One region of the Knoellia pratensis genome, then DNA from elsewhere that is predicted to be linked to it. Evidence: riboswitches for the same ligand, from Rfam matches in the RefSeq annotation. Region 1 holds a riboswitch; the other holds the start of a gene.

Evidence for each region. Region 1 has a riboswitch for thiamine pyrophosphate ahead of ACFQRE_RS04170 (ECF transporter S component). Riboswitches for the same ligand answer to the same signal wherever they lie in the genome.
Region 2: another riboswitch for thiamine pyrophosphate. It lies ahead of thiC (phosphomethylpyrimidine synthase ThiC); the one in region 1 lies ahead of ACFQRE_RS04170 (ECF transporter S component).

What each region holds. Positions count from the first base shown of each region.
Region 1 is NZ_JBHTDJ010000001.1:886,910-891,115, reverse strand. Features, by position in the region: gene ACFQRE_RS04175 (ATP-binding cassette domain-containing protein) at 1-1,896, opposite strand, end outside; gene ACFQRE_RS04170 (ECF transporter S component) at 1,898-2,599, opposite strand; TPP riboswitch at 2,685-2,788, opposite strand; gene ACFQRE_RS04165 (DUF4235 domain-containing protein) at 2,878-3,156, shown strand; gene ACFQRE_RS04160 (helix-turn-helix domain-containing protein) at 3,361-3,957, shown strand; gene hutI (imidazolonepropionase) at 3,891-4,206, opposite strand, start outside.
Region 2 is NZ_JBHTDJ010000001.1:67,162-71,367, reverse strand. Features, by position in the region: gene ACFQRE_RS00330 (ABC transporter permease) at 1-481, shown strand, start outside; gene ACFQRE_RS00325 (ABC transporter substrate-binding protein) at 605-1,519, shown strand; gene thiD (bifunctional hydroxymethylpyrimidine kinase/phosphomethylpyrimidine kinase) at 1,637-2,551, opposite strand; TPP riboswitch at 2,581-2,688, shown strand; gene thiC (phosphomethylpyrimidine synthase ThiC) at 2,686-4,206, shown strand, end outside.

The DNA.
Region 1 (4,206 bases):
CGGGTCGACGAACGGCAGGAGCACCGCTGACGGCAGCACGATGATGAGCACGCGCAGAGCCGCGGTGAACGCCGTCGTCGTGTCGTGCCCACCGAGCAGCCACGTCGACCAGCCGACAGAGAGCCCACCGAGCACTCCGGGCAGCAGCCGCAACACCACGCGACGCAGCCGACCCGTCGGACGGGCACCCGCACCGGGGGCGGACAGAGCCATGCAGGCCAGCACCACCTGGACGGCGAGCACCAGGAGCGAGGTGCGCCAGTGCCCGGGGATGATGCCGGCCGGGATCGCCACGAGTGCGCCGAGCATCAGGGCGAGAGGACCTGCCCGTCCGGCGAGCACGCGACGCGGCTCCGGGGGCGGCGGCTCCTTGGGCGGCGTCGCGAGCTCGACGACATGGTCTGAGCGCTTGATGAGCGCCTCGTCGTGCGTGGAGACGAGGACCGCTCCCCCGGCTGCGCGATAGGAGTCGAGGAGGCCGACGACGGCGGCCCACGTGTGCCGGTCCTGGCCCACCGTGGGCTCATCCGCCAGCAACAGCGGCGGTTGGTGAAGAATCGCCGAGGCGATGGCGAGGCGGCGCTGCTCCCCGCCGGAGAGCTCGCGCGGGTCGGCACCCTCGAGGTGGCTGAGGCCGAGAGCCATCAGCAGAGCGTGGGCCTCGACGACGCGTTCGGCCGACTCCTCGCCCAACGCGTGGCTCGCGACGAGCACCTCGTCGAGGACGGTGCGCCCGATGATCGTCGAGCTGGACCACTGCGGCACCCAACCGACGTGGGCGGCGAGATCGCGGGTCGAGAGGTCGGCGACCGGCGACCCTGCGGCATCGATCGAGCCCAGCCTCGGCTTCAACGCCCCGGCGAAGCCCAGCAGCACCGTCGACTTGCCCGAGCCACTCGGCCCGACCAGGGCGGTGGCCGTGCTGGCTACTGGGGTCAGCGCCACATCCAGCCGGGCCGCGGTCTGCGTGCGCGAGGATCCGTCCAGCAGTCGAGTCGTGCGTTCGATCGTCAGCGGGGTCGCCGTGACCTGCTCCGTCCGACGGCTCGACGCCCTGGCCACCAGGGCGCCGGACGCCAGGGGGGTGGGCGGTGGCGCGTCGGGCACCCAGATACCCAGGTCGAGCAGCCGCTGCCGCTCGCGGGCGAGCACCTCGTGCACCAACCCGTCGGCGACGAGGACCCCGTCGGCGTCGAGGACGAGCATCCGGTCGACGAGGTCGACCCACGGTCCGAGGACGTGCTCGACGACGACCGTCGTGATCGGGTATGCCGCGAGCGCACCTTCCACACTTGCCCTCACCTGGGCGGCGTGGCCCGGATCGAGCATGGCCGTGGGTTCGTCGAGCAGGAGCACGCTTGGCGCGAGGGCCAGCGCACCCGCGAGAGCCAACCGCTGCGTCTCGCCCCCGGACAGGGCGCCCGTCGGGGTGTCGAGGGGCAGGCCCAGTCCCACCGCAGCCACAGCGGCACGGATGGCGGGCGGCATGCCGGCACGCGGCATACCCACGTTCTCGAGACCGAACGCGACGTCGCGCCCGATCGAGGAGGCGACCACCCCGGCACCCGGCTCCTGGAGGACGAGCCCGACCTCACCGGCGCGCGACCCCGGGCTATGACCGTCGATGGCCACCGAGCCCGACAGCTCACCGGCGTCAGCGGTCTCGAGGAGACCGGCGATCGCCCGCAGCAACGTCGACTTGCCCGAGCCACTCGGACCCACGAGCAGCACGCGTTGGCCCGGGGTGATGGACAGCGAGATCTCGCGCAGGACGGGTTCGCGCCGACCGTACGGCCGCCACGTCACCCCCTCGAGGGTGACGTGGCCGCCCACCACACGGTCAGCGCCGTCGACGGTGCCGGCCCCTCCACCGGCGCCGGCGTCGTGCGCGATCACGTCAGACAGCGCGGTTCTCGCGGTGCTCCTGGCCGGGAGGGAACGCGTTGAGCGCGCCAGCCGCTGCCAGGGCCCGGGTGAGCAACCACCCACCACCACCGGCGACGACCGCGCCCGAGACGGCAAGGACACCGGCGTAGGCGAGCTTCCACGCGAAGGACCAGTCCTGGATCCACGTGAACGACTCGTAGAACGCGGCGAACGGACCCGCCATGGCACCCGCGAGCATGGCCGCCGCGATGCCGAAGAGCCGGTAGCCGAGGAGCGCGAAGACGAGCTCCGTGCCCAGGCCCTGGACGATGCCCGACACGAGCGTCGTCGCGCCCCATTCCGTGCCGGGGATCATCGAGACGAGCGCCGCCACGACCTCGCAGAGGAGAGCCGCACCGGGGCGACGCACGACGAGACCGCCGACGACTCCGGCGAGGAACCACGGCCCGGCGAAGAGCCCACCGAGCGGGGCGAACCCGAACGTGATGGCGCTCAGCGGCCCGTTGTAGAACACGCCCCAACCCCAGAACGCGATACCGAGGGCCGCGCCGAGGAAGGTGATCGTGAGGATGTCGACGGTCCGCCACCCCATGAGGGGGCGGGTCGCGAGGATGCTTCGGGCGCGCAGGAGTCCGCCGCCCGGGTTCGTGCCTGTCGTGTTGTTGGTGTTGCTGGAGTCGGCGGTGGCCGGCTCCGTGGTGTGTGTTGCCATGAAATTTTCTCCCGTGGTCTCCGGCGCAGGGCCGTTGGATACCTCGGGGAGGTGACCAGTCGGCACACACGCCGTGTGCCGCTCAGTCACCTGAGACTCGACTCCCTACGCCGGTGCGAACCGGATCAGGTGTGAGGGTCTGCGGTTGCCCGCACTCTCAGCGCGTGGTGCGCTCCCCTGTCGTTTGACGATGGTCACCCTACTCCCCGGCTGTGGCAGGGTGGAACGAGAGAGGAGCCCGTCTTTTGCGCGGGCACCGCAACCGTCAAGGAGTGACCGTGGGCAGCACCGTGTGGAAGATCATCGGAACCGGCTCGGCGATCCTGGCTGGTCTCGCCGCGACCAAGGTGGCCGACCAGATCTGGCAGAAGGCCGGTCAGGACAAGGCCATCGACCCCAAGGACCCCGACTCGCCCTTCGCGGCCGCGTTGGCGTATGCCGCCCTCACCGGTCTCGCGGCCGGTGTCGCTCGCACGCTGGCGACCCGCAAGGCAGCGCAGTTCTACGCGAAGTCCGCCGGTCACAAGCCGGCGGAGATCACTGACCGCGACCTCTGAGTTGTTCCTGGGTCGCGTTGGCCGTGGGTTGGCGCCCCAGGGGCCTGTAGGGGTGTTCGTGTGGGTCGATAACCCATAGGTGTGTAGCCCAACACCTATGGGTTATCGACCCTCACGACGTACACACCCTCGGCCGACGTCGGCATCGGGCTTGCCTGTGGACAACTCGACGCCAGTCCACGCGGACCCCGCCATCGTGGTGCCATGAAGCGTGACACCACGGTCTCCACGACGGCGCGAGAGATTCTCCGCCGCGCCCGCAGGCAGCAGGGACTCACTCAGGCGGAGCTGGCCGAGCGCGCGGGCGTGAGCCAGACCGTCGTCGCCCGATACGAGGCACGTCAGCAGCAGCCGACAGTCGCTGCCCTGGAGCGGCTCGTCGCGGCCTGCGGCTGCGATCTCGAGTGGATTGTCCGGCACGCGAGCGACCCGGCCGATGCGGGCGGTGCCGTGGGGAAGGCATCCCATGCGCGCTTCCCAGGACCGATCGGGCGCAGGCTCACCGCACGGTTGGAGGAGGTTCTCACCCTGCTCACCTCGGCGGGCGGCGCCGATCCGCGCCTCTATGGTGGCGTCGCAGACGGGACAGAGGCCATCGACTGTCGAGTCCTCATCGGGGTCACCGTGCCGCCCGGGGCGGACAGGCTGCCGCTGATGGCGGCCTCGGGGCACATTGGACTACTCCTCGGGGCCCCCGTCCGCGTCCTGTCGCACGCGGACGTGGCGGCCTACGGCTACGACGACGAAGGCACACCCCTCGTCTCGGACACGGCGCGGGCGATGGGGACACCGGCGCGATAGGCGAGGTGCAGGTGGCTCGGCGCGTCGAGCACGGCGAGGTCGGCGGGTCCGCCCACGGCGACCCGACCGATGTCGTTGCGGCGCAGCGCCTTGGCCGACCCGGCGGTGGCCGCCCACACGGCCTCGCCCGGCGTCATCCCCATCTCGCGCACGGCCAGCGCGATGACGAACGGCATCGAGCTCGAGTAGCACGTGCCCGGGTTGCAGTCGGTCGCCAGCGCGATGGAGACGCCGGCGTCAAGCAGCTTG
Region 2 (4,206 bases), 820 kb from region 1:
CCCGCCGATCCTTTCCGGCGTGTATGCCGGCGTCGAGGCTGTCGATCCCGCCACCCGTGACGCTGCCCGCGGCATGGGTATGCGGGGTTTCGAGGTGGTGCGGCAGGTCGAGATCCCCAACGCCTTGCCGCTCATTCTCTCTGGCCTGCGCTCAGCATTCCTGCAGGTGATCGCCACGGCGACCGTCGCGGCATACGTCGGTCTGGGTGGTTTGGGCCGGTATCTCGTCGACGGGATCAAGACCGGTGACTACGTCTCGACGGCTGGCGGAGCGCTCGTCGTGTCCCTCCTCGCGCTGATCGTTGACGGGATCCTCGCGATCGTGCAGCGTCTCGTCGTCTCGCCCGGGCTCACGGGCGGGCGCAAGGGACGGGCCCTGCGGGGGCGCGCCAGCCCGGATGTCGTCGCGGCCGAGACCGACTCGTTGCCCCAGGCCGGAATGTCGGTGGGCCGTGGTGGAGTTGATCCTGATGCGGCCTGACCTCCGGCGATGTCGCATGCTCGACCTGCCACGACTTGTCCCTGCTTTCACTGCTCAGCTCGTCATTGCCCAGCCCGAACGCACGACCGATCGCACGAGCGATCGCAACCGAAGGACGTCCTCATGAAGCGCATGACTTCCGTACTCGCTCTCACCACCGCTGCGATCCTCGGCCTGTCTGCCTGCGGCGGCGGAGGCGACCCGCTGTCCTCGGACTCGCCTTCCGCAAGCGGTTCAGCAGGTGGCGGCGCCGTCGTCATCGGCTCCGCCGACTTCCCCGAGTCCGAGCTGCTCGCCGAGATCTATGCCGGTGCGCTCAAGGCCAAGGGCATCGACGCCACGACGAAGCCCCGCATCGGCTCGCGCGAGATCTACCTCAAGGCCCTCGAGGACGGCTCCATCCAGGCCATCCCCGAATACACCGGCGCGCTCGGCTTCTTCTACGACAAGAACTTCAAGGAAACCGATCCCGAGAAGGTCTACACCGCGATCCAGTCGCTCATCCCGGCCAAGTTCGCCCTCCTGGAGAAGTCTGCGGCCGAGGACAACGACTCCATCGTCGTCACCAAGGAGACGGCCGACTCCAAGTCGCTCAAGACCATCGACGACCTCAAGGCCGTCGCTGGCGAGCTGTCGCTCGGGGCCCCGCCGGAGTTCAAGGCGCGTCCGCAGGGTGTGCCCGGACTGACGAAGACCTACGGAGTGACGTTCAAGTCCTTCCGTGCGCTCACGGGTCAGGGCCTCGTCCAGGCGCTCAAGAACGGTCAGGTCGACGCGGCCAACATCTTCACCACCGACCCGTCGATCGCCGAGAACGGCTTCGTCTCCCTCGAGGACACCAAGAAGCTCTTCGGCTCGCAGAACATCGTGCCGCTCGTCGCGAAGGACCGCTCCGAGGAGCTGGCGCCGACGCTCAACGCGGTGTCGAAGGCCCTCACGACCGAGGTCATCTCCGGCCTGCTCAAGCAGACGGTGACCGACAAGAAGGACGCCAAGGACGTGGCGGCCGAGTTCCTCAAGTCCAACAACCTGGGCTGATCGCCCCGATACCCGGATCGCCCGAATACGAAATAGTGCCGTGTGCGCTCAGTTGCTCCTTCGTCGCAAACGCACGCACGGCACTATTTCGCATTCCGGCTGAGGTTTGCCGCTGGCTCAGTCGTGGTCGCTCAGCCTGAGTGAGACATGTGTCTGGGGCCAGGCGTGGTTCAGGGGGCCGGGGCCTTGGCCGATGCTGAGTTCGTCGGCGTGCTCGAGGGCGCCCGTGACGTAGTCCTTGGCGGCGCGGACCGCTGAGAGCCAGTCGTCGTGATGTGGGCGGAGGGCGGCGATGGCGGAGCTGAGGGTGCAGCCGGTGCCGTGGGTGTTCGTGGTCGCAACGCGCGGCGCCGACAGGTCAACGGCGTCGGCACCCGGGCCCTCGCTCCACACATCGACCGACTCGCCACCGTCGAGGTGGCCGCCCTTGAGCAGGACCCGACGAGCCCCGAGGCCGTGCAGTGCTCTTGCCTGAGTGCGCAGATCGGCAACATCGACGGCCCCATCGGTGCCGAGCAGGACAGCCGCTTCTGGAGCGTTGGGTGTGATGACGTCGACGTGTGGGATGAGTTCGAGCAGGGCACTGACCGCGTCGTCGGCGAGCAGGCGTGAGCCCGCGCTCGAGACCATGACGGGGTCGAGGACGGTCGGCACTCCCACGAGTGCTGGGTGCTCGCGGATCACGCGGGTCACGGCGTCGACGACCTCGGCGTTGGCGAGCATCCCGATCTTCACGGCGTCGATCCTGACGTCGGCCAGGAGGGTCTCGAGCTGCTCCGCGACAAAGGCCGCGGGCACGGCATGGACCCCCGTCACTCCGGTGGTCGACTGCGCCGTCAGCGCCGTGATGACGCACGTGCCGTAGGCGCCCAATGCGGCGAAGGTCTTGAGGTCGGCCTGGATGCCGGCACCACCAGAGGGGTCGCTTCCGGCGATCGAGAGGACCACGGTCTGGGGTGAATTGCCCTGTCTCGCAACGGCATACGCATCACTGGCCGCTTCTGCGGGAACGGGTCGGGCGGAGGGCGACATGGCGCAAACCTAATGGGGACGCTACGGTGGGCGCACCCCACGGGGGCCCGAGCACGGGCTGAGATCGGACTGATGCTGTCCGGACCGTCTGAACCTGTCCGGATCATGCCGGCGAAGGAAGAGGAGGCGCCTCCGTGCGTACCCATCACCCGTCCGAAGTCCACCCGCAGCATCGCGTGACCACCGTCGGCGATGGCGACATCGTCGTCCCCGTGACGGCGATCAGCCTGGCCGCCAGCCCGGACGGCAGCCCGAACGAGGACGTTCTCGTCTATCGCACGGCCGGCCCGGGTGGCGACCCCGAGGTGGGGCTGCCCTCGGCTCGCGCCGAGTGGATCGCGGCGCGCGGTGACGTCGAGACGTATGACGGGAGGCCGCGCGACCTCGCTGACGACGGGCGTGCCGCGATGCGTCGTGGTGAGGCGAGCAGCCTCTGGCGGGGCGAGGTGAGGGCGCCACTGCGATCTTCAGACGGGGCGAACGTCACCCAGATGCACTACGCACGGCGGGGCGAGATCACCGCGGAGATGCGGTTCGTCGCGCTGCGTGAGGGCTGCAGCGTCGAGCTGGTCCGCGACGAGGTGGCGTCCGGCCGCGCCATCATCCCGGCCAACATCAACCACCCCGAGTCCGAGCCGATGATCATCGGGCGGGCGTTCCTCACGAAGATCAACGCCAACATCGGCAACTCGGCCGTGACCTCCTCGATCGCGCAGGAGGTCGACAAGCTCACCTGGGCCACGCGCTGGGGTGCCGACACCGTCATGGATCTGTCCACCGGCGACGACATCCACACGACCCGTGAGTGGATCATCCGCAACAGCCCCGTGCCCATCGGCACCGTGCCGATCTACCAGGCGCTCGAGAAGGTCGACGGTGAGGCATCTGCTCTCACGTGGGATGTGTTCCGGGACACCGTGATCGAGCAGTGTGAGCAGGGCGTGGACTACATGACGATCCACGCGGGGGTGCGGCTGGCGTTCGTGCCACTGACTGCCGACCGGGTCACCGGGATCGTGTCGCGCGGTGGGTCGATCATGGCCGGTTGGTGCCTGGCGCACCACGAGGAGTCGTTCCTCTACACGCACTTCGACGAGCTGTGCGAGATCTTCGCGCGCTACGACGTGGCCTTCAGCCTGGGCGACGGGCTGCGTCCCGGGTCGATCGCCGACGCCAACGACGAGGCCCAGCTGGCCGAGCTGCGCACTCTTGGCGAGCTGACCCAGCGGGCGTGGGCGCACGACGTGCAGGTCATGGTCGAGGGGCCCGGTCACGTCCCGCTGCACCTCGTCAAGGAGAACGTCGACCTCGAGCAGGACTGGTGCCACGGCGCGCCGTTCTACACGCTCGGGCCGCTCGTCACCGACATCGCGCCGGGCTACGACCACATCACCTCGGCGATCGGCGCGGCGACGATCGCGCAGCATGGAACGGCCATGCTCTGCTATGTCACACCCAAAGAGCACCTCGGTCTGCCCAACCGTGATGACGTCAAGACCGGCGTGATCACCTACAAGATCGCCGCCCATGCCGCAGACCTCGCCAAGGGTCACCCGGGAGCGCGCGTGCGTGATGACGCGCTGAGCAAGGCCCGGTTCGAGTTCCGTTGGCACGACCAGTTCGCCTTGTCCCTGGACCCGGAGACGGCGATGGCG